DNA from 2 places in the Alkalihalobacillus sp. R86527 genome. Region 2 is predicted to be linked to the other one. Evidence: predicted binding sites of a transcription regulator. Region 2 holds the regulator's gene; the other holds the start of a gene.
What was found. Region 2 encodes CtsR, which represses protease genes until heat stress. Its sites were predicted from a motif close to ATGGTCAATAAAGGTCAAACA; they were not measured.

Region 1: a site for CtsR is predicted at 8,094-8,114, ahead of SJY16_RS17845 (ATP-dependent Clp protease ATP-binding subunit). Genes of this name have one in related genera too.

Annotation. Positions count from the first base shown of each region.
Region 1 is NZ_JAXHBW010000001.1:3,423,506-3,438,740, reverse strand. Features, by position in the region: gene SJY16_RS17900 (GNAT family N-acetyltransferase) at 152-703, shown strand; gene cls (cardiolipin synthase) at 698-2,197, opposite strand; gene SJY16_RS17890 (DUF948 domain-containing protein) at 2,253-2,648, opposite strand; gene SJY16_RS17885 (AIM24 family protein) at 2,810-3,508, shown strand; gene SJY16_RS17880 (macro domain-containing protein) at 3,662-4,102, shown strand; gene SJY16_RS17875 (KGG domain-containing protein) at 4,276-4,653, shown strand; gene SJY16_RS17870 (DUF2188 domain-containing protein) at 4,903-5,100, opposite strand; gene SJY16_RS17865 (DUF4870 domain-containing protein) at 5,406-5,768, opposite strand; gene ymzB (protein YmzB) at 5,900-6,247, opposite strand; gene mnmH (tRNA 2-selenouridine(34) synthase MnmH) at 6,365-7,426, shown strand; gene SJY16_RS17850 (hypothetical protein) at 7,389-7,853, opposite strand; gene SJY16_RS17845 (ATP-dependent Clp protease ATP-binding subunit) at 8,187-10,313, shown strand; gene SJY16_RS17840 (ATP-grasp domain-containing protein) at 10,574-11,842, shown strand; gene SJY16_RS17835 (hypothetical protein) at 11,873-13,843, shown strand; gene SJY16_RS17830 (zinc-binding dehydrogenase) at 13,993-14,985, shown strand; gene SJY16_RS17825 (hypothetical protein) at 15,051-15,221, shown strand.
Region 2 is NZ_JAXHBW010000001.1:60,623-75,857, forward strand. Features, by position in the region: gene clpC (ATP-dependent protease ATP-binding subunit ClpC) at 1-1,050, opposite strand, end outside; gene mcsB (protein-arginine kinase McsB) at 1,047-2,141, opposite strand; gene mcsA (protein-arginine kinase activator protein McsA) at 2,141-2,674, opposite strand; gene SJY16_RS00410 (CtsR family transcriptional regulator) at 2,704-3,168, opposite strand; gene SJY16_RS00415 (MgtC/SapB family protein) at 3,314-4,027, opposite strand; rRNA gene rrf (5S ribosomal RNA) at 4,362-4,478, opposite strand; rRNA gene SJY16_RS00425 (23S ribosomal RNA) at 4,718-7,646, opposite strand; rRNA gene SJY16_RS00430 (16S ribosomal RNA) at 7,908-9,458, opposite strand; tRNA gene SJY16_RS00435 (tRNA-Ala) at 9,626-9,701, opposite strand; tRNA gene SJY16_RS00440 (tRNA-Pro) at 9,714-9,790, opposite strand; tRNA gene SJY16_RS00445 (tRNA-Arg) at 9,808-9,884, opposite strand; tRNA gene SJY16_RS00450 (tRNA-Gly) at 9,903-9,977, opposite strand; tRNA gene SJY16_RS00455 (tRNA-Leu) at 9,986-10,070, opposite strand; tRNA gene SJY16_RS00460 (tRNA-Lys) at 10,077-10,152, opposite strand; tRNA gene SJY16_RS00465 (tRNA-Thr) at 10,169-10,244, opposite strand; tRNA gene SJY16_RS00470 (tRNA-Val) at 10,296-10,371, opposite strand; rRNA gene rrf (5S ribosomal RNA) at 10,381-10,497, opposite strand; rRNA gene SJY16_RS00480 (23S ribosomal RNA) at 10,737-13,665, opposite strand; tRNA gene SJY16_RS00485 (tRNA-Ala) at 13,919-13,994, opposite strand; tRNA gene SJY16_RS00490 (tRNA-Ile) at 14,056-14,132, opposite strand; rRNA gene SJY16_RS00495 (16S ribosomal RNA) at 14,245-15,235, opposite strand, start outside.

The DNA.
Region 1 (15,235 bases), 3.4 Mb from region 2:
TGTGTAACAAATGATTAAAAAAGAAATTCGAAAAATTGAAACTTATTTTGGTTTGGTTCGTCTTATTATTAATCCCCTTATTTTTAGATTGGCCCGGAGAGCATGTGATCTTTGTTCTCCGGGAATTTTTTGTGAATGGAGAGTGTCGCATGTGAAGGAAGAATTTCCAGACTTACTTACCTCACGATTGTTATTAAGAGAGATAGGTGAAAAAGATTTACCGGCATTATTTGCTATATTTTCAAGTAAGCATACGATGAAGTACTATGGTAGCGAGTTGATTCAGAACATGGAAGAAGCAGAAGGGGTCTTAATGAGCTTTCAAAAAGGGTTTGAGAATCAACAAGCTGTAAGATGGGGCATTGCACGAAAGGATACTAACGAAATCATAGGAACGTGTGGGTTTCACAATTGGTCGAAGCGAGTAGGCAGGATTGAGTTAGGCTACGATTTAATAGAGGAAGCAGAAGGGAAGGGGTATATGTCAGAAGCGTTATCAGCCATTATTCCGTATGGCTTCGATGAATTGCAACTGAATCGAATCGGGGCATTGATTCATCAAGATAACTCATCCTCCCGAAAATTAGTACATAAACTTGGTTTCCAGGAGGAAGGAATTCTTAGAGACTATGCGTTTGCTAGGGGCAATTATATCGACCTCATCATGCATTCTCTTTTAAAGAAAGATTGGAGGAAATCATAGAACTGGAGAAAAAAGTCTAGCAAACGATTCTTTCGTACGATGAAGCAATCCTCTTTCTTGATATCTTTTCTTGTCGACTTTTACGGAGTCTTCGATATCATTTTGATATGCCTGAACCAGGTCAGAAATGGTACTTGCTTGGAACAAGAAGACATTTACTTCGAAATTTAAATGCATGGACCTCATGTCCATATTCGCGGTTCCGATCGTTGCGATATCATCATCTACGATCATTATTTTTTGATGTAAGAATCCTCTTTGATACATGTAGATTTCAACACCGTATTCCAGTAGTTGTGAGAAGTAGGAACGGGTAGCATATTGAGTAAGGAACCCATCACTCACTTCAGGCACGATTAACTTTACTTCTACACCCCTCATCGCTGCGATGGAAAGCGCTGCTCTAAGTGCCTTATTGGGAACGAAGTAAGGTGTTGCAATCCATATTCGATCTTTGGCTGTCGTGATTAAATTGAAGTATAAGTCTGTCATTGCACTTCTCTTTGTATCTGGACCACTTGGGACCACCTGGGTACCACCGTCACCTTCTACCTCATAGGCTTCCAAATACTTTTCTGATAGAAGACTTTCACCAGCCATGTATTCCCAGTCCATAAGAAATACCCCATGAACTGCGGAGATAATTTCACCTTTTACGAGTAGGTGTGAATCTCGCCAGTATTTCATCCCATTATAATCACCAGCGTACTCATCACCAATATTCAGCCCACCAACGAAAGCTGTACGTCCATCGATCACAATGATCTTTCTATGGTTTCGAAAGTTAACAGTTTGATTGAAGAATCCATACTTAATGGGTAAAAACTGCTGAACACTTGCACCTGCAGCTCTTAACGCGTTCTTTGAAGATCGAGATAGATTGTGGCTTCCGATGGAATCGTAGAGAACTCGAACTTCAACGCCTTCATTCGCTTTCTCAACAAGAAGTTGAATGATTGACTTCCCTAATTCATCAGAACGAAAAGTATAGTATTCCAAGTGGATATACGTTTGGGCTTTTTTGATTTCCTCTTTAATAGCGGAGAATGTATCACTGCCGTTAAGAAGGAGCTTCGTTTGAGATCGCATACTGATTGGACTAGATACCATCGTTGCGATAAGATTTGAAAAGTTTTGGTTCCGCTCGTTTAAATCGTTCCAACGTTCTGAGGCAGAGAAGTTCACGTGCTTTTGGAAAAACTCAAGGCCGTTAGTACGCTTCTCTTTAAATAGATGTCCCTGTACTTCTAACTGACCTGAGAAGAGAAAGAACACATACCCTATGATAGGAAAGAAAATGAGCACATACATCCATAGTAACGTTTTGTAAGGCGACCTCTGTTCCAGCATGAGAACAAATAGAATAGAAAACAAAATCGAGAAATAGATTGTCCCCGCTACCCACTTCCATAAGGTGGGGACAGAGGTGAATAACATAATATAAATGCTTGCTGTCATTAATATAAAGAAAATGATTTGTCTTATTTGTTTCATAAATAGCCCACCTAATTTAAAGTATTACAGAACAAAAAAAGTAAGGGCTATGCCCTTACTCCGCTTTCGATTTCTTCTTTACGCGGTAGCGGCCCCACATCTCGATCAGTCTATCTCCTAATTCGGTTAACCTTTCGTCCGTTACCTCTTTTTGAGGGTTTGGAGTGTTCTTGATTGAAGTAATAAGGTTCTTGAATGGTTCAGGAGTTTCTTTTGCCTGCCCAATCACGCCTTGAATCGTTTCTTTCTTTGCTTGAATATTTTCGGAAATTTGGTTGGATGTGTTTGATAAGTTATTCGTTTCTTCATTGATTCGATCTACTTTTTCTTGAAGTCTTGCAGCAGTGGCAGAAAAATCGTTCAGTGATACTTTCGTTTCTTTAGAGGTTTTAACTGCTACGATGCCGAGATAAACGAGTGAAAGAACAACAATTGCGATGCTAGCATACACGATAATCAAGATCATACCTCCAGTCTTAGTCTTATAAGGTTTAATGTACCCTGTGCAAGATCTTTCAAAACAAACCTTTTATATACAGTGTAAACGAACTGTGTGAGAAGTAATAGGTAATGTTGTAAAATGGTGGTAAGAATGAGGAGGGAGAGTTTTCTATGAATCGGTATTCGATGGACGAATTCGTTAAATCTACTGTACAACAGGATAAAGGTGAAGGTTTTTTTGAACTTGAGACTGAAAGAGTGCTAGAAGTGAACTTAAACGGTAAGGTTTGGGCAAAAGCGGGTGCCATGATTACGTATAATGGGGAAATCAAATTTGAAAGAGAAGGAATTTTAGAACACGGCCTCGGAAAAATGTTCAAAAAAGCATTTACGGGTGAAGGTGCTTCACTTATGAAAGCAGAAGGAAGAGGAAAGTTATACTTAGCAGATGCCGGTAAGAAAATTTCTATTATTCATCTAGGTGAAGGAGAGTCGATCAGTGTAAATGGGAATGATCTCCTGTCATTTGAAGAAGGGATCGATTGGGATATCCGAATGATGAAACGTATTACTGGTATGATGGCTGGTGGACTATTTAATGTGACGTGTAATGGCCCAGGTATGATCGCAATTACGAGTCATTATGAACCACTCACGATCCGTGTAACGCCAGATAAACCTGTTATTACAGATCCAAATGCCACCGTAGCATGGTCTGGAAATTTAAAACCAGATTTCCAAACGGATGTTTCATTAAAGTCCTTCTTTGGAAGAGGTAGCGGAGAGTCGATCCAAATGAAGTTTGAAGGATCAGGATTTGTAGTGGTTCAACCATTTGAAGAAGTCTATATGCAAAACAGCCAGGGGTAGTAAGTATAAAATAAAAATTTTTAGACGAGTGAAATCCTATTAAAATAGCGAATCCTATCATAATATGCAGATTGAAGGAAAATATTCCTATTGAAATTATCTGATTTTTCATTATAATCATACAAAAGGGTTCTCTAAAAGGAGAGTGCATGTATGATTCAATTAGAAAAAGGCAACCTTCTTAAAAGTGATTGTACTGTTATTGCGCACCAATGTGATTGCTTCAATGCTTTAGATGTCGGGATTGCAAAATCAGTTAAAGAAACATACCCTGAAGCAGCTAAAGCTGATGAGAACTTCCCATTTCCTCCAAAGAAGAAACTCGGCAAGTGCTCATTTGCTTTAAGTCAAGATAACAAGAGAATTATCGCTAATCTCTATGGACAATATAAGCCGGCCGGATTACAAACGAATTATCCAGCGTGGTTAAAATCTTTTGAACATATGATTAAAGAATTGAAGCCATTTGAAGAAAAAGGTTTTAAGATAAAAATTGGTTGTGGAATAGATAAAGACGATTTGATCAATGTAAAGAAATCATTAGAAAAGCTCTCGAAGAAATATGAACGACCGATCCATGTTTACTACTCTTAATAGGTAAGCCCCCGCTTCGGGGGCTTTTTTATATGAAAATAGATCGAGTGAGCTTGGTACAATTGGCTTAAATTTGTAAAATAACTCCAAAATTTGGTTTTGAAATTATCTACCGTGGAATATCAAAAATGTAGCAAAAAAAAGAAAAAGAACATTTAAAGGAGGAAGAAGAAATGGCTAATAACAATGAGAAAATGAGTAGAGAAGAAGCTGGTCGTAAAGGTGGTAAGAAAACTTCGAGAGAGCACAATAAAGACTTTTATCAGGATATTGGTCAAAAAGGTGGAGAAAAAACAGCAAATGAACATGATAAAGAATTCTATCAAGAAATAGGCGAAAAGGGAGGTAACAAAACAGCGCGTGAACATGATAAAGAATTCTACGAAGATATAGGTGAAAAAGGCGGTAAGAAAACTGCTCGCGAACATGATAAAGAATTTTATCAAGAGATAGGCGAAAAGGGCGGAGAGCAAACATCTAAGAACCATGACAAAGAGTTCTATAAAGAGATTGGAAAAAAAGGCGGAAACAACAATAACAGCAATAGCTAAGTTGAAGAGCGGATGACGATCCGCTCTTTTTATATGGCTCTTTTCTCAAAGATTGTTTTCTTGAAGAAGTTTTGAATAAAATACTCACACTTAACTGATTGGAGTGGAAGGTGCTCGACTACTGAGGGACTAGAGGGACAGATCGGAGTCCCCGCTCTTATAGCAACAATGTCCATCTTATTTTGAAATCAATCTAGCCAAACAAAAGAAAAACCCCTTCATTATTTGTGAAGGGGATGCTAGCTATTATTAAAACTTTCGTTCTTCTTCAACTTCATGCTTCTCATCAAGGATAAGAACCTTACTTGGTGTATCTCCCTGTGCTAGTTCCTCAGCTTTCTCCACTGCATCAGAGCGCATCTTATATAAATCGGTAGGTGCAACATCTTCAACTTTTACATACCAGCCTGTTACATCTTTGTTTGGTGCTACTGTGAATTCTTTCATGATTTAGTTCCTCCTTTAGTTGGTGTATAAATACTTCTTTCCCAACTAATAGGAAGCTAAAACCTGAGCATAAATAGTGAGAAAAAATAAAAAACCAGCGGTTCGCTGGTTTACTGTGGTCTAGTTATGATATAGAAACCGATAATAAAAGCGATTGGTACTGCCCACACCATGAATGCAAGCGCCCATACTGTTAATTGGTCTTTCCCTTTTGTAGCCAAGGCACACCCTCCACATTATAAGTTTACTTCCATTATAACATGGACAAACCTAAATTATGTGGATTACCCGAAATTTGTAGAAACTTAGGTGATCATTCTAAATGTCAGTGGGTATCGATAGTCCTCACCCTGGTTCGCCTTTACCGAAGCGATGATGATAAAAACCAGTTGGATGATAAAGATAGCTGGAAGAAGAATAAATCCGATCAAAATCAAAGTGAGTAAGCCAGCAATTAATCCGTAAATTGTCATGCAGATTTGGAAATTCAATGCTTCTTTTGCTTGCTCATTGATAAAAGGATGAACATCCTTCTTTAATGACCAAATGATTAAAGGGGCAATAATATTACCAAATGGAATTAAATAGCCTGAAAGTGCTGACAGATGAGCAAACATAGCCCAGGAGCGCGTCTCTTCATCGGGTACCTGTATGTCATTTTGCTCCATTAAATACCTCCTTCATAACAGTCTATATAAAAGATATTAAGAAGGAGTTCTAGATATTCTCGACAAAGCAATAAAAAAGGAACCTAAGGCCCCTTTAGGACAAAGCAATAAAAAAGGAATCTAAGGCCCCTTTAGTTTGAGTTGTATGTGATAGTGTACCTTGCTCTTTCTGTGGTGATTGTTAGCTCATCTTCTACTTGATTGATTTTCATTAAATCTTCTAATTGAATGTCAAATTTGGAGTGGGGAAGGGGAACGGTATCTACTTCAGAAATGATCTTTCCTTTTCCTTTTAGTTGGAGAAGTGTCGAAGTTGTATAGTCATCGATAGTCTCGCCTTTATGCAAAAAAGTGATGTCATTTAAAAGCATAATTGCTTTATCTAAGTCTTCGTTTTCTTTTTTTTCGATGATCAGATGTCCGCCCATCCAGTTCTTTAAATTATCTTGTATGCGGGTAATCATTTCGGTCGTTTCCATTTTTTTTCACCTCGTTATAAAGTTCCCCGATTTCAAAGTGCATAAACAAGGGTTTAAGGTGATTAGAACACGGGTGATATAATGAACTCAATAATGAGAGATAAAGGATGAGTCGTTATGAAAACTATCTCGATAGATGAAGTACTGGATAGGGAACTTCCAATAATAGATGTGCGGACTCCAGCAGAATACGAACAATTTCATATCCCAGGTGCTGTTAATATGCCTATCTTTTCTAATGAAGAAAGGGAGATAGTAGGGACCACATATAAAAAAGAAGGAACAGAAGCAGCGAAGGAGCTTGGAATTTCGCTCGTTTCTCCATCCCTCCCTGAATTTTATAAGCGGGCAAAAACGATTTCGCAAGGTAAGGAGTTCGTTGTTTACTGCTGGAGGGGCGGTATGCGAAGCAAAAGTCTTGCTGTTATTTTTGAAATGATGGGTCTACCTTGCCTTCAGTTAGTGGGAGGAATTCGTGCTTATCGACAAAAAGTAATCGATCAACTTGGAACATATTCTGAGAGAGAGATCCCTTTTGTGGTATTAGAAGGTTTGACTGGAACTTCAAAGACGGAGATTTTACAACGCTTGGAAGAAAGTGGGTATCCTGTCATTGATTTAGAAGGATTAGCAGCTCATAGAGGTTCAGTTTTCGGAAGAGTGAATCTACCTGGGAGAAGTCAAAAGGAGTTTGAAGCGAAGTTATACGATAGACTTAATGAAATAGGGGACACCGATTATTATGTAATTGAGTCTGAAAGTAAACGATTAGGGAATATCATCGTCCCTGATTTCATCCTTGAAGGCAAACAAAAAGGGACGCGCATCCATGTTCACGCCCCGCTTTCTTACCGAATCCAAACGATATTAAATACGTATCATCCTGAGCAGAATGCTGAGAAAATAGTGAAAGGCATCCACAAAATTGAGAAACGACTGTCAGATGAAAATCGTCAGCTTATTTACCGAGCGCTTGAAGAAGAGAAGTATGGAACAGTCGTTGAGAAACTTCTGCTGGATTATTATGATCCCCGATATACGTATAAGGCAACAGAAAACGAAGGGGAAATCGTCAATATTCATTATCGCTCTCTTGTTGAAGGATGCCACCTTGTCCAGAATGAAATCGATTGTCTGGTATCTAAGCTTCGATCAGAAGGCGAGAAAGTTTCGCTTTGATTGTTTTTTTCTGCTCTTTTCCCGGTTCGTTATTATATTGTTCAATCAAGTCATCGATACGTTTGAAGTAAAGGTGACTGATCCAGGCAACATAGTTTTTGTAAATAGTGGAAGTTAAGAATGTAACAAGCATGTTTTCTTCAGGGCCAAAGTAATACGTTTTATCATCGAAAAAAGTAGAAAATCGACTGAACGATAGCTTTGTGTAAGAGTTGTCCAATTCATAGCGGAATTTATTCAAAACATCTGGGATCAGGCGAATGGTAAAAACATCGTCGTTATCAAACATTTCTCTCGGTGTCGGTAGAATGAGGTATGGGTAATCAGAGCTGTCGAGGGCAATAAAGAAATCACCAGGTGATTCATGACAGGTAGGCACGCGCTTGACGGTGGTTTCAACTATCAATTGATAGACTGAATCATTCATTGGTATTCCTCCCTTTTTAATCTATCACCATTGTTGCCAGACTAGTAAACTTGTATACCCTTTGTCGAAAAGTAGATTAATACAATCTATTATCCAACCTTAGAAAAAATTCCTTTATTTCAAATATTACATTTTTTAAGTTGCGATACAATTGTTGTGGCTACTCTTATATGAATAAATGGCTTTAAGAAAAAACGAAATACTTGAAAGTCAAAGATAGTCAGATTATAATATAAATACAAGGTCAAATATAGTCAAAGTCAGAGGAAGATTGACCTTGATAAAAAAGATAGTCACTTTCATATAAATAAAACATATTTAGGAGGCCATCATATGCTTTGTGAAAAATGCAATCAAAATACTGCGAAAGTACAGTTGAATGTTCAAATTAACCACAATAAAAAGCGTGTTCATTTGTGCAGTTCATGCTATGCAAACGTGTTGAATGGTCAAGAAACACCTTCATCAAAAAGTCAATTTGATGATTTCTTCCAGTCTTTTATGAAACAACCAGATCAAGAATTTTTTCAAAATAAAGAAGCACAACCACAAACCAATGGTGGAAACGGCGCACTGCTAGATGAATTAGGTAAGAATGTAACTGACGCTGCAAAAGCTGGTTTGATCGATCCAGTCATCGGAAGAGACGAAGAAGTAGCTAGAGTTATCGAAACACTCAATCGTCGAAACAAAAACAATCCTGTCTTGATTGGAGAGCCAGGTGTAGGGAAGACGGCTATTGCTGAAGGACTAGCGCTTCGTATTTCGGAAGGTAATGTACCTTCTAAACTTCAAAATAAAGAAATCTATTTATTAGATGTAGCATCTCTCGTATCAAATACAGGTATTCGTGGTCAGTTTGAAGAGAGAATGAAACAGCTAATAGCTGAACTACAAGCAAGAAAAAATGTCATTCTGTTTATCGATGAGATTCACCTAATCGTTGGGGCTGGTTCGGCAGAAGGTTCAATGGATGCCGGCAACATCTTAAAACCAGCACTAGCAAGAGGTGAACTTCAATTAATGGGTGCGACAACGTTGAAAGAATACCGTCAAATTGAGAAAGATGCAGCACTTGAAAGACGTTTTCAGCCCGTGATGGTGAATGAGCCTACAATAGAAGAAGCAATTCAAATCTTGGAAGGACTTAAACCAAGATACGAGGACTACCATGAAGTTAAGTTTACTGAAGAAGCGATACATGGATGTGTAACATTATCCAATCGTTACATTCAGGATCGTTTTCTACCTGATAAAGCAATTGACTTATTAGATGAAGCTGGTGCAAAAATGAATTTAACCATTACAGCTTCGAACCATGATGAACTACAGAAACGTCTGGAGCAGATTGCCGCAGACAAAAAACAAGCTACAACAGAAGAAAACTATGAAAAAGCTGCTAAGCTTCGGGATGAAGAGCTTAAGCTGGAGAAGAAATTAGAGGAATCCTTGAAAGAAAACAATGAGGCGGATGCTCTCGTTAACCTTGAAGATATCCAACAACTCATCGAGAGTAAGACGGGCATACCTGTAAGGAAACTTCAAGAAGATGAGCAAATGAAGATGAAGAACCTTGCTGATCAGCTTAATGCCACCGTAATCGGTCAGGAAGATGCGGTTCACAAAGTGGCAAAAGCTATTCGAAGAAGTCGTGCAGGGTTGAAACGAAAAAACAGACCGATTGGGTCATTCCTGTTCGTCGGACCAACTGGTGTTGGTAAAACAGAATTGTCTAAGTCATTAGCAGAAGAATTATTTGGAGATAGAGACGCGATGGTTCGACTCGATATGAGTGAATACATGGAAAAGCACTCTGTTTCTAAACTCATCGGATCACCACCAGGGTATGTGGGACATGATGAGGCGGGACAATTAACAGAGCGAGTGCGCCGAAAGCCGTATAGTATTTTATTAATCGATGAAGTTGAAAAAGCACATCCTGACGTTCAAAATATGTTTCTACAAATATTAGACGATGGACGCTTAACAGATAGCCAGGGAAGAACGGTGAGCTTCAAAGATACTGTCATCATTATGACGAGTAACGCTGGAAGTTCAGAACGTCGAATAACAGTAGGGTTCGAATCAGCAGAGCGTTATGCGGATGTTATGGAAAGTCTCGGCTCGTATTTCAGACCTGAGTTTCTCAATCGTTTTGATTCCATCGTATCTTTCAAATCACTCGAAAAAGAAAGTCTTGTATCAATCGTTGACTTAATGCTCGAAGAATTAAACGAAAGCTTAAATGACCAACAAATCACCATGCACGTTACGGAAGAGGCGAAATCCAAACTTGCCGAATTAGGGTATAATCCTCAGTTTGGTGCTCGTCCATTAAGAAGAGTCATCGAGGAACATGTAGAAGATGGCATCGCTGATTTACTTGTAGATGAAGGAAACGTTACATCAGTAAAGGTAGATGTAGTCGAAGGTGAGATCAGCGTGAAAAACGAATCATAAACCATTACTGTTAAAAGCCGCTCACTCCAGAGCGGCTTTCTTTTTTTGTTAGAAATTAGAAGAATTAGGGAATAGAATAGTAGCTGATTTTCTGATCTAAGAGTAGTCGAATTAACTCGAATAACAAAGAATACCGACTTCTTTTGTCGTAATTTGGCTAAAAGTCAGAATATTAGTTAAAAAGTCATGTCATATCTGCTACGTTAGAGAGGGAAGGTCAGGAAGATTTCTCTATTATATGAAAAAAGGAGCGAAAACGAATGGAACTGGATCAATTAGAAATAAACCAGACGTTGGAAGAAAGTCAGCCAGAAGGAAAAACAATTCCATATTTAACTGCTTTAATTGGATGGAGTCTTCCGGCGATTGAGGCCTGTGATAAATTAGAACGGCCTTTTGTAGTGGTAGGTCCTCCTGAATTCAAAGACTACGCTGAGAAACATAATATCACATTTGTAGGGTGGGAGTTTGATCGTTTGAATGAGGGATCAGACAAGCTCTATAAGCAACTGAAAGTATTAGGTGCTGAAGTAGCTGTTCCTCTATATGAAGAATGCGTAGAGTGGGCAGGAGCATTAAATGCCAGATTCCGCCAAGAACCTCGTCTCTTTAATCGTTCTCTTTTGTTAAGAGATAAAGGGATGATGAAGAGAAAGGCACAAATTGCTGGAATTAAAGTTGGCGTCTTTGAAGAAGCAAGAGATAAGGATGATGTAAAACGATTCCTCAAAAGAGTAAATGAGGCACTTCTTAAAGTTGATGGTGATAAATACGATCCTATTCATTGTAAACCGCTCGATAAGGCTGGTTCTGTAGGTCACCGTGCGATTGATAATCCAGCTGATATCGAAGCTCTAACAGAGAGTGATTTCCCATTATTGATGGAGAGTCACCTTGATGGACAAGAGTTTTCATGTGAGGTTTTTGTTCATAAAGGACAAATTCAATTCCTTAACATCACAGAATATGTGAAATTAGGGTATTCAAACTTTGTTCCGCCTTCCCCGTCTCTAGAGTCCAAACGACCAGTTATACGACAAGCGATTGAGCAACTCATCGAAGCATTTGAAATTGAAAACGGTGTGATACACCCAGAATATTTCATCATGCCAGATGGAACGTTACACTTTGGAGAAGTAGCTGCACGTGTTCCTGGAGGTCATATTTTTGATTTGATTGAACGCGCTTACGGCTTTAGTGCATATGAAGCACAAATTCTTTGTAGTGACCCTAACACAACGGAAGAAGAGCTGAGAAAATTCTTCCCATCTGAAGATGAGGCTAATGGATATGCTGGTTGTCTCATGGTACATCCTCACGTCAATTTCATTGAAGAGTTAACGATTCCAGAGGAGCTAGAAGAGCATCCCTTCTTCGAAAAGCATGACATGTTCACGCCTCCGCAAGGAAAGGTAGCCGAGCGAGTTGGATTTGGGAATCATTATGGTACGATCTTCTTCTTTGGAGATGATAGTGCTGAGATGAGGCGTTTGCTTGAATACTATGAAAAGTACGACTTCTACTTATAGAATATTCTTTATCATAAAGGAGAATTAAGCATGCCATCTGAAGTAACAGAAGGAAAGATTGCAAGGTTTTCCCAGTCATTGACTAAGCTTAACGAAGCGCCCGCATACGCAAAATCTAGATATCAGACGGACGTTTATCAAGAAGCAAATCGTCTTCTTGAAACAGATGAAGGGCTTGAAATCCTATTTAAATATGCAGATAAATTCGATGAAGCTGGAGTCTTCCAGGATGGGCCATGGGAAGATGCATCAAAGCTTCAGCCACCACTAGTGGCAGGGTCCCTACAAGCAAAGGGGCTTCCATACGTCATCGAAATGATGAGCAATTTACGTATGTTAGCCATTGCTGAAGGAAAGGTACCGCATTCTAACGTGTCCAAAGAAATGGCTATGGATTTTCTAAATGAAGTCATGGCTCTTAATTTAGATTTATTATTTCCTCAAGCAACAGAAGCTTCAAGGATTGAAAAAAAGGAAAATGCGGCTGAGGCTCAGCGATTGTTTGAGTTCATTTCTCGTTATCTTTCGTCTAGTGCGCTCTCTGAAACCCTGATACACGAAATCAAACGATTAACTGCGCAACGTCCTATAATGGTTAAACGCACCGTTTCGATTATCAAAATGGCAAAAGAGATGCTTAAGACACATGAGAATGATAGTCAGAGAGAGGTTCTTCAGCAATTTGTAGCTTCGATTGAAGGACCATCGAATTTAAGCCATTTATATTCACAGCCTAATGAATATCGCAAGCAATTAATGAATCTTTCTGCAGAAGAGCTACAAAGAGAAAGTGAGATTCTGGGTCGTTCGATGAGAAAAACCGGTCTTTGTTCACCGCATCATAGCGTTCTCGCACGCGTATTAAGTAGGAAATCTCCAGAGTTTCTTCCGGCACTCTTGCAGTTGAGTGGAAAAGGGAAAGCGAACTTTGAGGAGCACGCTGAACTCGTTCATCAGCTTATTAAAGTCGCTCTTTTCCCATCGACATGTCAATCGGTATATGGGTTAGCGCTGTTATTAGAGAGAGGGGTTCTGTCGGCTTCACCGGTCATTCCTGGGCTTAGAAGACTGATCGAGCTTGATATTCGACCGGAAGTTCGAAATGCTCTATTTAAATCAGCTAATGAAGGAGAAGGTCTTACAGCAAACAGTATTCTTCTAGCTGGTGTCATCAGCGTACTCGGCCAACCGCTTGGAGTGGGTCAGGGATTAAACCCAACATGTCAGGCAGCAAGAGGAATCAGTTTATGGGCTCAGCATGCTCCTGGCTATCTGCTTGAAATTATCCCTCGAGCAGCACGTGATGGTGAAATCGATATGGTATTCGAAGGTGTGAGTATCTACTCAAAAGATCTACAGGGAGGCTTAGCGCCAGAACTTCATCCTGAGCTTGATCCTGTATCGATTGTTTTAGTTCCTCACTTGGATCGAATCTATAGCGAAATGATGACACGCGTAGCCTTAAGAGGGGAAGATGGCCATCGATGGGTGAATCCTGCGTTTTATGGAAATTGGGTACAAAAAGGATTCAGCACAGTAATTGAGCCTATAACTGGTAACATCGCTGATTACCCAGGTTTTGTGAGGCTATTTTATGCCACGCACCATCCCGAATATAACGATGAATATGAATTGATCTACCCAAATCCAGTAGGTATATTTATTACGAATGTACATGGAAAGATGCTTGGTTTTCATGCGGTGTCAATTCAAAGAATAGCGCAATGTCCTAAAGGAAACTACCGTGTTTATTTCTACAACCCTAACAACGATGGCTCTCAGAACTGGGGTCAGGGAATCGTTAGTACAGTGATGGGGAACGGAGAGAACTTTGGAGAGAGCTCTCTTTCTTTTGAAGAATTTACTTCGCGTCTCTATGCGTTTCATTACAATCCGTACGAGCAAGGTGATTCGTACGCAGTTGAGCGAGACAGTGTTGCAAATGTAAAAAACCTTGCGAAAGAAAGCTGGGGACAAGAATACAAATGGATTAGTGGCTAAACATAAACGCATCAGGAAGAGTTCCTGATGCGTTTATTGTTATTTGTGATAATGTAGGAATCACTGGGGTTTACAAACGTCCAAACCCAGGAATAGGTAGAGCATGACCGCTTATAAGGATGCAAATTATTTTAGGAGGGAAAATACATATGCAAGGATACGTACACGGTGGAGTGAAAGGAAAAGAAGGACTAACATACAAAGACAATTTAGAAGAGCTTCGCCCAGGCAAGGGGGAAGTGAAAATACAACTGAAAGCTGCAGGCTTAAACCATAGAGACCTATCTGTCCCTAAACGTCGATCAAATGGTGATCCTGAGGTAATTTTAGGTTCAGACGGTGCTGGTGTCGTAAGTGAAGTTGGGGAAGGCGTCGATTCGGTAAAAGTAGGAGACGAGGTTCTCATTAACCCCGGAATAGGTTGGAAGGAGACCTCTGCGGTTCCCCCAGAAGGGTTTCAAATTGTTGGATTTCCGGGAAACGGTACTTTTGCTGAAAGCATTGTGCTTCCTGAAGAAAACGCCGTTCCAAAACCTGCTTCTATGTCTTATGAGATGGCAGCCTCATATGGCATAGCTGCACTTACAGCATATCGTGCTTTGTTCACACGAGGTCAATTGAAGAGTGAACAAACGGTATTCATTCCTGGTATCGGTGGAGGTGTGGCAACATTCTTACTTCAGTTTGCTAAAGCCATCGGTGCTAGAGTTATCGTAAGTTCGAGAAGTGAAGAGAAACGCAAGAGAGCACTCGAACTTGGAGCAGATGTTGTTCTTTCCAATGAAGAAGATTGGGGTGAGGCAACACAAGATGAAGAGATCGATTTAGTGATCGAAAGCGTAGGGGCAGCTACAATCAACCGTTCTTTAGATCTATTGATGCGCGGGGGAACACTGGTGATCTTCGGTTCATCTACTGGAGATACTGCAGAAATCAACTTAAGATCTTTCTTCTATGGGCAATATAATTTCCTTGGATCCACAATGGGGAGCGCAGAAGAATTTAGCGCTATGCTTGAATTTGCAACGAAGCATTCTGTGGAGCCAATCATTGATACAACTTACAAATTAATTCATATTGAGAAGGCATTCGATCATTTATCGGAAGCAAAACAATTTGGAAAAGTTGTAATTACCATGTAATCACTGCTTAGAAGGTATGTTTCTAATAGTTCAGGTCATGATATGTAATGATGGAGGTGGATATCATGACGGAAAATAGGAAGAGGTCAAAACAGGATATCAAGATGAATACCTCATTAAATCCAGATATGGTTTTTGACAGTATTTCCGATCATTCACTCAATCAACGGTTTACTTCCGAACAAGGAAATGAGCTTATTTCAAAAAAGGAAATACGTCAACAAAGAAAACGATAAGTAAATGACCTTCT
Region 2 (15,235 bases):
AAGCGCTGATTCATCACTCGTAGGTTCGTTTACTTGGATCGGTTGGAAACGACGCTCTAATGCTGCATCTTTCTCAATATACTTTCTATACTCATCTAGTGTAGTTGCTCCGATACATTGTAGCTCACCACGTGCTAGTGCTGGCTTTAAGATGTTAGATGCATCGATTGCACCTTCCGCTCCTCCAGCGCCGATTAATGTGTGTAGCTCATCAATGAATAGAATGATGTTTCCTGCCTGACGAATTTCATCCATCACTTTCTTTAGACGGTCTTCGAATTCACCACGATACTTCGTACCAGCTACTACAGTTCCCATATCTAGTGTCATAACACGCTTATCACGAAGAGTTTCCGGAACTTCGTTATTAATGATTTGTTGTGCAAGCCCTTCAGCAATCGCTGTTTTACCTACACCAGGTTCACCAATAAGAACTGGGTTATTCTTTGTTCTACGGCTTAACACTTCGATTACCCGTTCGATTTCTTTGCTACGACCAATTACTGGGTCCAGGCCACCGTCACGTGCAATTACAGTTAAATCTCGAGCAAGGCCATCTAGAGTTGGAGTATTTGCACTAGCTCCTGCTCCCTGATGACTAGATGAAGAGCTTTCGTTACTTCCTAAAAGTTGTAGAACCTGCTGACGAGCTTTATTTAAACTAACGCCAAGGTTATTAAGTACTCGTGCTGCTACTCCTTCACCTTCACGTATTAAACCTAACAGAATATGCTCTGTTCCAACATAAGAGTGACTTAGTTTACGAGCTTCATCCATTGATAGTTCAATTACTTTTTTTGCACGAGGTGTATAGTGAATGGATTGAACAGAATCCTGTCCTCTCCCAATTAGCTTCTCTACTTCTTTTTGGATTTTTTCAGAACCAAGCCCAAGAGCAGTCAATGCCTTAGCAGCTATCCCTTCACCTTCACGAATCAAGCCTAATAGGATATGTTCTGTCCCGACATTGTTATGACCAAGACGAATGGCTTCTTCCTGCGCTAATGCGAGCACTTTTTGAGCACGCTCTGTAAATCGTCCAAACATCATCGTTCATCACCCTCCGATTTCTTCAATTGTTTTTCTAGTTCAAGTCGTTCTCTGATTAATGTAGCTCGTTTAATATCTCGTTCTGCAGGATTAAGACTAGCTCCTGCATATTGCTGAAGAAAACCTGGTTGAGTTAAAATAACTAGCTCATTAAGTATTGACTTAGTTATACCAGCAACAAGACCGATATCAATTCCTAATCGAACATTTGAAAGGCACTTGGCAGCTTCCTTCGATTGAATGATTCTGCTATTCTCAAGAATTCCTAAAGAACGATATATTCTGTCTTCTAATTCAATTCTTGAATTATCTAGCAACATCCTTCTTGCTGAGCGTTCTTTTTCAATTACTTGCCTAACCACACCCTGAAGGTCCTCGATAATATCTGTTTCACTTTTACCTAGCGTAATTTGATTAGAAATTTGAAAAATATTACCCTGGGCTTCACTTCCCTCACCATAACTCCCTCTAACAACAAGGCCAAGTTGATTAATGGCGGGGATAATGTGATTTAACTGCTGTGTTAACACTAATGCTGGTAAATGCATCATCACTGAAGCTCTCATCCCTGTTCCAACATTCGTCGGACAGCTAGTTAAATACCCTTTTCGTTTATCAAACGCATAATCAACTTTACTTTCAATCCAGTCATCAAGAGAGTTTGCGAGATTTAATGCTTCCTTAAGTCTAAACCCAGCCTTCAAACATTGAATACGAAAATGATCTTCCTCATTAATCATAATGCTGATCGTCTCATTTTCACTAAGTAAAACTGCTCCATTTTTGGATTGTTCTACAAGGTTGGGGCTAACCAGGTGTTTCTCTACTAGAACTCTTTTTTGAGTTGGCTTTAGTGCTTCTATCTCAATTAGTTCTAGTTGCCCAATCTGTTCATTGGGTGCTTCATTAAATTTAGTTCTAACACTTTCAAGAACTTCTAAGTTTTGTTTCCCATTAGAAAGTACAGGAAAAACATAATTTTTCAAATTACGAGCAAATCTTATTCGACTACTCATAACGATATCTGAATCTGGTCCTTCGTCTTTCATCCATGGGCTAACAGCTTCGCTAATAAAACGCTGAAGTGACATCATTCTCCCCCTTCCGACGCTTTATATTCGAGAGAACGAATTAAATCTCTAGTTTCAGCAGCTTTTTCAAATTCCTCCTGCTGAATATACTCTTGCATCTTACTTCGGAGGTTTTGAACTTTACGTTCAATTTCGATCGCTGCTCCAGCGCGTTTTGGTAATTTACCAGAATGAACAGAATTACCACCATGAACCTTTTTAAATATAGGATCAAGGTTTTCTGAAAACGTATTGTAACACTCTGAACAACCAAATCGACCAACTTGCGTGAACTGTTGATACGTTAGCCCACATTTCGGACAACTTTGTCGCTCTTTATTGTAAATAGGGTGTGAAGAACTTTCGTTGATTGGTGTTTCAAAATTTAGTAACCCCGATAATAAGTTATGGATAGAAAAATGGTTAGTGCCTGGCTCAACATCACCTTTTTCTTTGGCACACATTTCACAGATATGGAATTCTGTTTTTTGTCCATTTACAATCTTGGTGAAATGGAGCGTAGCAGGACGCTCACCACATTCCTGGCAGGTCATAGGGCAACCCTCCTATTTGTACACTAATGCTATTGTTTATACTTCAGTGCCGTCAGCATTGCACGCAACATATTCGCTCTTAGGTGGTCTCGAAGTGGTAATTCAATAGTAATAACTGTTCGATCGAGAACACTTAGCATTAACTTCGCTTCCCGACCCGATATTACCTCTTCTTCTAACAGCCTAAGAATAATATTTTCAGATACTGCCTGTGGCACTTGATTTTTTACAATATTAAGCATGTCATCAATTAAATCCGCATGAGTTTCGGGTTTCACCTTCAAAATTCTTATATAACCGCCTCCACCCCTTTTACTTTCCACAATATATCCTTTTTCAATCGTAAAGCGGGTGTTGATAACATAATTAATCTGTGAAGGAACACATTGAAACTTATCAGCAATCTCACTTCTTTTAATCTCAACGGCATCTCTACCTTCTACCATCAAGATTTTTTTAATATATGCTTCAATTACATCGGAAACATTTCGCACTACTCTGCCTCCTCTCCGTCCCCAAACTGACTTTGACTATATTTGACGTTAAGTATATTATAACGTGTTTCTTGTGTATTGGAAAGTAACATGTCTCTTCATATTGCGGACGTGAACCTTACCATCATTCCCAGAAATAGTGCATTCATTCCTTGCAATTTATTCTTTTTATCTTATCAATTTCTTTAAGATGATCCACAAGAGTCGAGAGTTTCATTGAATTATTTGTATTAACAAGAATTGAATACGTGTAAATTCTTTCGTCCCTTTCGTAATGAGTTTCTTTCGGGTCGTCTGTTTTCATTTCTAGAACGCTAATATTCATTTCTTCGATTTTTTCTATAACGGATTTTAACGATAGTCCTTCTTCTACAAATAGATTGATCCAATGTTGAGATTTAGACATGTAGAGTTTCTCGATTTTACTTAAGAAAACCAAGCTCAACACAACAATCAATGTTGTGAAAACAGCTTCATACAACATCCCTACTCCTACTACCAATCCTATTCCAGCAACTACCCAAATCGATGCTGCAGTGGTTAGTCCCCTTACTGTCCAACCATTCGCTAAAATAGTACCAGCGCCTAAAAATCCTATACCACTAATAACATATGATGGAATACGAGAAGGGTCAAAATTAATATTCGCATGCGTTTCATTGTAATCTTCAAAACCAAACAAAGATAATAACATCATCAAACATGCTCCAACACCAACAAGAATATGAGTTCTAAAACCTGCTGGATGCCTTTTGAATTCTCTCTCGCTTCCTATAACTCCACTTAATACTGCCGCAATCAAGATACGTAGCGATATCGTACCAAAATTGTCCGCTAGTGTGATATTTAATACTTCCATTTGATATCCCTTTCTCTTAATTTTCTATCGTTTTATATTACCCTTCTTCTAGCAATAATTAACGTTCGATATTAGTATGAGTTCCAACAATCCTCGGTGTGAAATATGCGGCGAACTCCCCAGCTGCGCGATCCTGGATCCTCATAGATCTCCGACTATCTACTCCGGTCCAGTCTCACTTGCTTCCTCGAATTTCTTGCTTCTCCCACCCCTACGAAGCTTTCGAGGATGTTCTTGAATGTAAATCATGATGGAATACCACCTCACGGTACTACTCAAACGAAAAAAACATATAAAAAAGCCAGAGATCATAATGACCTCTGACTTCTCACTTGCCTAGCGACGTCCTACTCTTGCAGGGGGAGATCCCCCAACTACCATCGGCGCTGAAGAGCTTAACTTCCGTGTTCGGCATGGGAACGGGTGTGACCTCTTCGCCTTCATCACTAGACTGACAGGATGTTAGTCGTTCGATGTTCACCACAGGACGTGGTGGAACTTAGTCGAACTTCTTTTCATTCCCTGAAAACTAGATAGCACTCAACAACGTATTCCAATATTTTTTCGCGATGTCTAGTGCCGCAGGCTATATTCTTGTCCATTTCACTCTTTCACTTCAGGCGAAAAACGCCTTCTGTTCAAGAGCTCCAATGGTCTGCGAATATGACCAAGCCTGCTTTACTTTTCGTTTTGGTTAAGCCCTCGATCGATTAGTATTCGTCAGCTCCACGTGTCGCCACGCTTCCACCCCGAACCTATCAACCTCATCATCTCTGAGGGATCTTACCAGCTTGACGCTGTGGGAAATCTCATCTCGAGGGGGGCTTCATGCTTAGATGCTTTCAGCACTTATCCCTTCCACACGTAGCTACCCAGCTATGCTCCTGGCGGAACAACTGGTACACCAGCGGTGTGTCCATCCCGGTCCTCTCGTACTAAGGACAGCTCCTCTCAAATTTCCTGCGCCCGCGACGGATAGGGACCGAACTGTCTCACGACGTTCTGAACCCAGCTCGCGTACCGCTTTAATGGGCGAACAGCCCAACCCTTGGGACCTACTTCAGCCCCAGGATGCGATGAGCCGACATCGAGGTGCCAAACCTCCCCGTCGATGTGGACTCTTGGGGGAGATAAGCCTGTTATCCCCAGGGTAGCTTTTATCCGTTGAGCGATGGCCCTTCCATGCGGAACCACCGGATCACTAAGCCCGACTTTCGTCCCTGCTCGACTTGTAGGTCTCGCAGTCAAGCTCCCTTGTGCCTTTACACTCTGCGAATGATTTCCAACCATTCTGAGGGAACCTTTGGGCGCCTCCGTTACTCTTTAGGAGGCGACCGCCCCAGTCAAACTGCCCACCTGACACTGTCTCCGCACCGGATCACGGTGCTGGGTTAGAATGTCAGTACAGCCAGGGTAGTATCCCACCGACGCCTCCACCGAACCTAGCGGTCCGGCTTCTATGGCTCCTACCTATCCTGTACAAGCTGTACCAAAATCCAATATCAGGCTACAGTAAAGCTCCATGGGGTCTTTCCGTCCTGTCGCGGGTAACCTGCATCTTCACAGGTACTATAATTTCACCGGGTCTCTCGTTGAGACAGTATCCAAGTCGTTGCACCTTTCGTGCGGGTCGGAACTTACCCGACAAGGAATTTCGCTACCTTAGGACCGTTATAGTTACGGCCGCCGTTTACTGGGGCTTCGATTCAGAGCTTCTCCCGTAAGGGATAACCCCTCCTCTTAACCTTCCAGCACCGGGCAGGTGTCAGCCCCTATACATCGCCTTGCGGCTTGGCAGAGACCTGTGTTTTTGCTAAACAGTCGCTTGGATCTTTTCACTGCGGCTCCCCTGGGCTATTCACCCGAGGAAGCACCCCTTCTCCCGAAGTTACGGGGTCATTTTGCCGAGTTCCTTAACGAGAGTTCTCCCGATCGTCTTAGGATTCTCTCCTCGCCTACCTGTGTCGGTTTGCGGTACGGGCACCTCTTTCCTCACTAGAGGCTTTTCTTGGCAGTGTAGAATCAGGGACTTCGGTACTTAATTCCCTCGCCATCACGACTCAGCCTTCGCGGTGAACGGATTTGCCTATTCACCAGCCTAATCGCTTGGACGCGCATTTCCAGCAGCGCGCTCTCCCTATCTTTCTGCGTCCCCCCGTCGTTCAAACGGAAAGGAGGTGGTACAGGAATATCAACCTGTTATCCATCGCCTACGCCTTTCGGCCTCGGCTTAGGTCCCGACTAACCCTGAGCGGACGAGCCTTCCTCAGGAAACCTTGGGCTTTCGACGGACAAGATTCTCACTTGTCTTTCGCTACTCATACCGGCATTCTCACTTCTAAGCGCTCCACCAGTCCTTTCGGTCTGACTTCGCAGCCCTTAGAACGCTCTCCTACCATTGTCGTAAGACAATCCACAGCTTCGGTGATACGTTTAGCCCCGGTACATTTTCGGCGCAGCGTCACTCGACCAGTGAGCTATTACGCACTCTTTAAATGATGGCTGCTTCTAAGCCAACATCCTGGTTGTCTAAGCAACGCCACATCCTTTTCCACTTAACGTATACTTTGGGACCTTAGCTGGTGGTCTGGGCTGTTTCCCTCTCGACTACGGATCTTATCACTCGCAGTCTGACTCCCGCGGATAAATCGTTGGCATTCGGAGTTTGACTGGATTCGGTAATCCGGTAGGGACCCCTAGTCCAATCAGTGCTCTACCTCCAAGATTCTTGCCGCGAGGCTAGCCCTAAAGCTATTTCGGAGAGAACCAGCTATCTCCGGGTTCGATTGGCATTTCACCGCTACCCACACCTCATCCCCGCATTTTTCAACATGCGTGGGTTCGGGCCTCCATTCAGTGTTACCTGAACTTCACCCTGGACATGGGTAGATCACCCGGTTTCGGGTCTACGACCACGTACTATTTCGCCCTATTCAGACTCGCTTTCGCTGCGGCTCCGCCTTCTCGGCTTAACCTTGCACGGGATCGTAACTCGCCGGTTCATTCTACAAAAGGCACGCTGTCACCCATTAACGGGCTCCAACTAGTTGTAGGCACACGGTTTCAGGTTCTCTTTCACTCCCCTTCCGGGGTGCTTTTCACCTTTCCCTCACGGTACTGGTTCACTATCGGTCACTAGAGAGTATTTAGCCTTGGGAGATGGTCCTCCCGGATTCCGACGGGGTTTCACGTGTCCCGCCGTACTCAGGATCCGTCTCGGAGGGCAGCGGATTTTGACTACAGGATTGTTACCTTCTCTGATGGACCTTTCCAGGTCGCTTCGTCTATCCGTGCCTTTGTAACTCCAATGAGACGTCCTACAACCCCAGAGGGCAAGCCCTCTGGTTTGGGCTGATTCCGTTTCGCTCGCCGCTACTCAGGAAATCGCGATTGCTTTCTCTTCCTCCGGGTACTGAGATGTTTCAGTTCCCCGGGTATGCCTTCTATCTCCTATGTATTCAGAAATAGATACCATCCCATTACGGATGGTGGGTTCCCCCATTCGGAAATCTCCGGATCAAAGCGTACTTACTGCTCCCCGAAGCATATCGGTGTTCGTCCCGTCCTTCATCGGCTTCTAGTGCCAAGGCATCCACCGTGCGCCCTTAGTAGCTTAACCTTAGATTTCATTAGAAACAAAGTCTCTAACTCCATCGATGCACATCGTAAGATGTGACTAACTAAGAAATAACGCAAAAAATAATTCTTTATTGGATGTCGTTGTTTATGCTATCTAGTTTTCAAGGAACGTGGCTACTTCTTGAATCCGCTAATGCTTCATCAAATCAGCCTGTTTTGAAAGAATACAATCATTCTTTCAAAACTAAACGAAACGCTCATGCAAGTTTGGCAACCAATGTTGCCTCGTAATTCTCCATAGAAAGGAGGTGATCCAGCCGCACCTTCCGATACGGCTACCTTGTTACGACTTCACCCCAATCATTTGTCCCACCTTCGGCGGCTGGCTCCAAAAGGTTACCTCACCGACTTCGGGTGTTACAAACTCTCGTGGTGTGACGGGCGGTGTGTACAAGGCCCGGGAACGTATTCACCGCGGCATGCTGATCCGCGATTACTAGCAATTCCGGCTTCATGCAGGCGAGTTGCAGCCTACAATCCGAACTGAGAACGGCTTTATGGGATTCGCTTCACCTCGCGGTGTCGCAGCCCTTTGTACCGTCCATTGTAGCACGTGTGTAGCCCAGGTCATAAGGGGCATGATGATTTGACGTCGTCCCCACCTTCCTCCGGTTTGTCACCGGCAGTCACCTTAGAGTGCCCAACTGAATGCTGGCAACTAAGATCAAGGGTTGCGCTCGTTGCGGGACTTAACCCAACATCTCACGACACGAGCTGACGACAACCATGCACCACCTGTCACTCTGTCCCCCGAAGGGGAACGTCCTATCTCTAGGAGTGGCAGAGGATGTCAAGACCTGGTAAGGTTCTTCGCGTTGCTTCGAATTAAACCACATGCTCCACTGCTTGTGCGGGCCCCCGTCAATTCCTTTGAGTTTCAACCTTGCGGTCGTACTCCCCAGGCGGAGTGCTTAATGTGTTAACTTCAGCACTGAGGGTGGAACCCCCCAACACCTAGCACTCATCGTTTACGGCGTGGACTACCAGGGTATCTAATCCTGTTCGCTCCCCACGCTTTCGCGCCTCAGCGTCAGTTACAGACCAGAGAGCCGCCTTCGCCACTGGTGTTCCTCCACATATCTACGCATTTCACCGCTACACGTGGAATTCCACTCTCCTCTTCTGCACTCAAGTCCCCCAGTTTCCAATGGCCCTCCACGGTTGAGCCGTGGGCTTTCACATCAGACTTAAGAGACCGCCTGCGCGCGCTTTACGCCCAATAATTCCGGACAACGCTTGCCACCTACGTATTACCGCGGCTGCTGGCACGTAGTTAGCCGTGGCTTTCTGGTTAGGTACCGTCAAGGTACCGCCCTATTCGAACGGTACTTGTTCTTCCCTAACAACAGAGCTTTACGACCCGAAAGCCTTCGTCACTCACGCGGCGTTGCTCCGTCAGACTTTCGTCCATTGCGGAAGATTCCCTACTGCTGCCTCCCGTAGGAGTCTGGGCCGTGTCTCAGTCCCAGTGTGGCCGATCACCCTCTCAGGTCGGCTACGCATCGTTGCCTTGGTAAGCCATTACCTTACCAACTAGCTAATGCGCCGCGGGCCCATCCTACAGTGTTAGCTCGAAAGCCAACTTTCAACATTGCATCATGCGATGCTATGTATTACCCGGTATTAGCTCCGGTTTCCCGGAGTTATCCCAGTCTGCAGGGCAGGTTGCCCACGTGTTACTCACCCGTCCGCCGCTGAGAAATAGGAGCAAGCTCCTACTTCTCCGCTCGACTTGCATGTATTAGGCACGCCGCCAGCGTTCGTCCTGAGCCAGGATCAAACTCTCCGATAGAAAGTCTAATCTAGCTTTAAAACTTGTTGTTTCCGTAGAAACAATTTCTTGCATGGCGTTTCGTTCAGTTTTCAAAGATCGATTTGTTTCTTTCAATGTCGTTTTCAGCGACTTTATTAATGTAACACATTAACTCAATCGAAGTCAACAACTTTTTTAAAGAAAATTGGTGGAGCCTAGCGGGATCGAACCGCTGACCTCCTGCGTGCAAGGCAGGCGCTCTCCCAGCTGAGCTAAGGCCCCATTTTGTATAAGTGGTCGGGAAGACAGGATTTGAACCTGCGACCCCTTGGTCCCAAACCAAGTGCTCTGCCAAGCTGAGCTACTTCCCGAGAATGTTGTTTAAAAATGGCGCGCCCGAGAAGACTCGAACTCCTAACCTTCTGATCCGTAGTCAGACGCTCTATCCAATTGAGCTACGGGCGCAAAAACATATTATTATATTGGAGCGGAAGACGGGATTCGAACCCGCGACCCCCACCTTGGCAAGGTGGTGTTCTACCACTGAACTACTTCCGCAATTGAATTGGTGCGGGTGAAGGGACTCGAACCCCCACGTCGTAAGACACTAGATCCTAAGTCTAGCGCGTCTGCCAATTCCGCCACACCCGCAAAAAATGGTGAGCCATGAAGGACTCGAACCTTCGACCCTCTGATTAAAAGTCAGATGCTCTACCAACTGAGCTAATGGCTCTCTTCTACCGAAAAGATGGTGCCGGCCAGAGGACTTGAACCCCCAACCTACTGATTACAAGTCAGTTGCTCTACCAATTGAGCTAGACCGGCAAAAACTATGTAATTAAATTGTAATTTGTGCCCTTTCGGGCAAAAAATAAATGGTGGAGGATGACGGGCTCGAACCGCCGACCCTCTGCTTGTAAGGCAGATGCTCTCCCAGCTGAGCTAATCCTCCACTATATAAGCCTAGCGACGTCCTACTCTTGCAGGGGGAGATCCCCCAACTACCATCGGCGCTGAAGAGCTTAACTTCCGTGTTCGGCATGGGAACGGGTGTGACCTCTTCGCCTTCATCACTAGACTGACAGGATGTTAGTCGTTCGATGTTCACCACAGGACGTGGTGGAACTTAGTCGAACTTCTTTTCATTCCCTGAAAACTAGATAGCACTCAACAACGTATTCCAATATTTTTTCGCGATGTCTAGTGCCGCAGGCTATATTCTTGTCCATTTCACTCTTTCACTTCAGGCGAAAAACGCCTTCTGTTCAAGAGCTCCAATGGTCTGCGAATATGACCAAGCCTGCTTTACTTTTCGTTTTGGTTAAGCCCTCGATCGATTAGTATTCGTCAGCTCCACGTGTCGCCACGCTTCCACCCCGAACCTATCAACCTCATCATCTCTGAGGGATCTTACCAGCTTGACGCTGTGGGAAATCTCATCTCGAGGGGGGCTTCATGCTTAGATGCTTTCAGCACTTATCCCTTCCACACGTAGCTACCCAGCTATGCTCCTGGCGGAACAACTGGTACACCAGCGGTGTGTCCATCCCGGTCCTCTCGTACTAAGGACAGCTCCTCTCAAATTTCCTGCGCCCGCGACGGATAGGGACCGAACTGTCTCACGACGTTCTGAACCCAGCTCGCGTACCGCTTTAATGGGCGAACAGCCCAACCCTTGGGACCTACTTCAGCCCCAGGATGCGATGAGCCGACATCGAGGTGCCAAACCTCCCCGTCGATGTGGACTCTTGGGGGAGATAAGCCTGTTATCCCCAGGGTAGCTTTTATCCGTTGAGCGATGGCCCTTCCATGCGGAACCACCGGATCACTAAGCCCGACTTTCGTCCCTGCTCGACTTGTAGGTCTCGCAGTCAAGCTCCCTTGTGCCTTTACACTCTGCGAATGATTTCCAACCATTCTGAGGGAACCTTTGGGCGCCTCCGTTACTCTTTAGGAGGCGACCGCCCCAGTCAAACTGCCCACCTGACACTGTCTCCGCACCGGATCACGGTGCTGGGTTAGAATGTCAGTACAGCCAGGGTAGTATCCCACCGACGCCTCCACCGAACCTAGCGGTCCGGCTTCTATGGCTCCTACCTATCCTGTACAAGCTGTACCAAAATCCAATATCAGGCTACAGTAAAGCTCCATGGGGTCTTTCCGTCCTGTCGCGGGTAACCTGCATCTTCACAGGTACTATAATTTCACCGGGTCTCTCGTTGAGACAGTATCCAAGTCGTTGCACCTTTCGTGCGGGTCGGAACTTACCCGACAAGGAATTTCGCTACCTTAGGACCGTTATAGTTACGGCCGCCGTTTACTGGGGCTTCGATTCAGAGCTTCTCCCGTAAGGGATAACCCCTCCTCTTAACCTTCCAGCACCGGGCAGGTGTCAGCCCCTATACATCGCCTTGCGGCTTGGCAGAGACCTGTGTTTTTGCTAAACAGTCGCTTGGATCTTTTCACTGCGGCTCCCCTGGGCTATTCACCCGAGGAAGCACCCCTTCTCCCGAAGTTACGGGGTCATTTTGCCGAGTTCCTTAACGAGAGTTCTCCCGATCGTCTTAGGATTCTCTCCTCGCCTACCTGTGTCGGTTTGCGGTACGGGCACCTCTTTCCTCACTAGAGGCTTTTCTTGGCAGTGTAGAATCAGGGACTTCGGTACTTAATTCCCTCGCCATCACGACTCAGCCTTCGCGGTGAACGGATTTGCCTATTCACCAGCCTAATCGCTTGGACGCGCATTTCCAGCAGCGCGCTCTCCCTATCTTTCTGCGTCCCCCCGTCGTTCAAACGGAAAGGAGGTGGTACAGGAATATCAACCTGTTATCCATCGCCTACGCCTTTCGGCCTCGGCTTAGGTCCCGACTAACCCTGAGCGGACGAGCCTTCCTCAGGAAACCTTGGGCTTTCGACGGACAAGATTCTCACTTGTCTTTCGCTACTCATACCGGCATTCTCACTTCTAAGCGCTCCACCAGTCCTTTCGGTCTGACTTCGCAGCCCTTAGAACGCTCTCCTACCATTGTCGTAAGACAATCCACAGCTTCGGTGATACGTTTAGCCCCGGTACATTTTCGGCGCAGCGTCACTCGACCAGTGAGCTATTACGCACTCTTTAAATGATGGCTGCTTCTAAGCCAACATCCTGGTTGTCTAAGCAACGCCACATCCTTTTCCACTTAACGTATACTTTGGGACCTTAGCTGGTGGTCTGGGCTGTTTCCCTCTCGACTACGGATCTTATCACTCGCAGTCTGACTCCCGCGGATAAATCGTTGGCATTCGGAGTTTGACTGGATTCGGTAATCCGGTAGGGACCCCTAGTCCAATCAGTGCTCTACCTCCAAGATTCTTGCCGCGAGGCTAGCCCTAAAGCTATTTCGGAGAGAACCAGCTATCTCCGGGTTCGATTGGCATTTCACCGCTACCCACACCTCATCCCCGCATTTTTCAACATGCGTGGGTTCGGGCCTCCATTCAGTGTTACCTGAACTTCACCCTGGACATGGGTAGATCACCCGGTTTCGGGTCTACGACCACGTACTATTTCGCCCTATTCAGACTCGCTTTCGCTGCGGCTCCGCCTTCTCGGCTTAACCTTGCACGGGATCGTAACTCGCCGGTTCATTCTACAAAAGGCACGCTGTCACCCATTAACGGGCTCCAACTAGTTGTAGGCACACGGTTTCAGGTTCTCTTTCACTCCCCTTCCGGGGTGCTTTTCACCTTTCCCTCACGGTACTGGTTCACTATCGGTCACTAGAGAGTATTTAGCCTTGGGAGATGGTCCTCCCGGATTCCGACGGGGTTTCACGTGTCCCGCCGTACTCAGGATCCGTCTCGGAGGGCAGCGGATTTTGACTACAGGATTGTTACCTTCTCTGATGGACCTTTCCAGGTCGCTTCGTCTATCCGTGCCTTTGTAACTCCAATGAGACGTCCTACAACCCCAGAGGGCAAGCCCTCTGGTTTGGGCTGATTCCGTTTCGCTCGCCGCTACTCAGGAAATCGCGATTGCTTTCTCTTCCTCCGGGTACTGAGATGTTTCAGTTCCCCGGGTATGCCTTCTATCTCCTATGTATTCAGAAATAGATACCATCCCATTACGGATGGTGGGTTCCCCCATTCGGAAATCTCCGGATCAAAGCGTACTTACTGCTCCCCGAAGCATATCGGTGTTCGTCCCGTCCTTCATCGGCTTCTAGTGCCAAGGCATCCACCGTGCGCCCTTAGTAGCTTAACCTTATGACTTCGTTATTAGCTTCGAACTTCTTCGTTGGCTTCATTCCTCCGGTGCTCACGTATTCAAATACGCTCCGCTCCTCCGGAATTTCGCCGCCTCGAATTTCTCGCTTCTCACTCGTCATTGATGTTGCACATCGTAAGATGTGACTAACTAAGAAATAACGCAAAAAATAATTCTTTATTGGATGTCGTTGTTTATGCTATCTAGTTTTCAAGGAACAATTTCTTCTATAACTAAGAGAAGAAATAATTGGTGGAGCCTAGCGGGATCGAACCGCTGACCTCCTGCGTGCAAGGCAGGCGCTCTCCCAGCTGAGCTAAGGCCCCATTTTTAAATGTCGGTGAATATTATAACAAATCACAAAACATTTAGTCAATTTGGTTTTTATGGTGGGCCTGAGTGGACTCGAACCACCGACCTCACGCTTATCAGGCGTGCGCTCTAACCAGCTGAGCTACAGGCCCATAAAAGGTTGTGATTGACTATTTATATTGAAAGAATACAATCATTCTTTCAAAACTAAACGAAACGCTCATGCAAGTTTGGCAACCAATGTTACCTCGTAATTCTCCATAGAAAGGAGGTGATCCAGCCGCACCTTCCGATACGGCTACCTTGTTACGACTTCACCCCAATCATTTGTCCCACCTTCGGCGGCTGGCTCCAAAAGGTTACCTCACCGACTTCGGGTGTTACAAACTCTCGTGGTGTGACGGGCGGTGTGTACAAGGCCCGGGAACGTATTCACCGCGGCATGCTGATCCGCGATTACTAGCAATTCCGGCTTCATGTAGGCGAGTTGCAGCCTACAATCCGAACTGAGAACGGCTTTATGGGATTCGCTTCACCTCGCGGTGTCGCAGCCCTTTGTACCGTCCATTGTAGCACGTGTGTAGCCCAGGTCATAAGGGGCATGATGATTTGACGTCGTCCCCACCTTCCTCCGGTTTGTCACCGGCAGTCACCTTAGAGTGCCCAACTGAATGCTGGCAACTAAGATCAAGGGTTGCGCTCGTTGCGGGACTTAACCCAACATCTCACGACACGAGCTGACGACAACCATGCACCACCTGTCACTCTGTCCCCCGAAGGGGAACGTCCTATCTCTAGGAGTGGCAGAGGATGTCAAGACCTGGTAAGGTTCTTCGCGTTGCTTCGAATTAAACCACATGCTCCACTGCTTGTGCGGGCCCCCGTCAATTCCTTTGAGTTTCAACCTTGCGGTCGTACTCCCCAGGCGGAGTGCTTAATGTGTTAACTTCAGCACTGAGGGTGGAACCCCCCAACACCTAGCACTCATCGTTTACGGCGTGGACTACCAGGGTATCTAATCCTGTTCGCTCCCCACGCTTTCGCGCCTCAGCGTCAGTTACAGACCAGAGAGCCGCCTTCGCCACTGGTGTTCCTCCACATATCTACGCATTTCACCGCTACACGTGGAATTCCACTCTCCTCTTCTGCACTCAAGTCCCCCAGTTTCCAATGGCCCTCCACGGTTGAGCCGTGGGCTTTCACATCAGACTTAAGAGACCGCCTGCGCGCGCTTTACGCCCAATAATTCCGGACA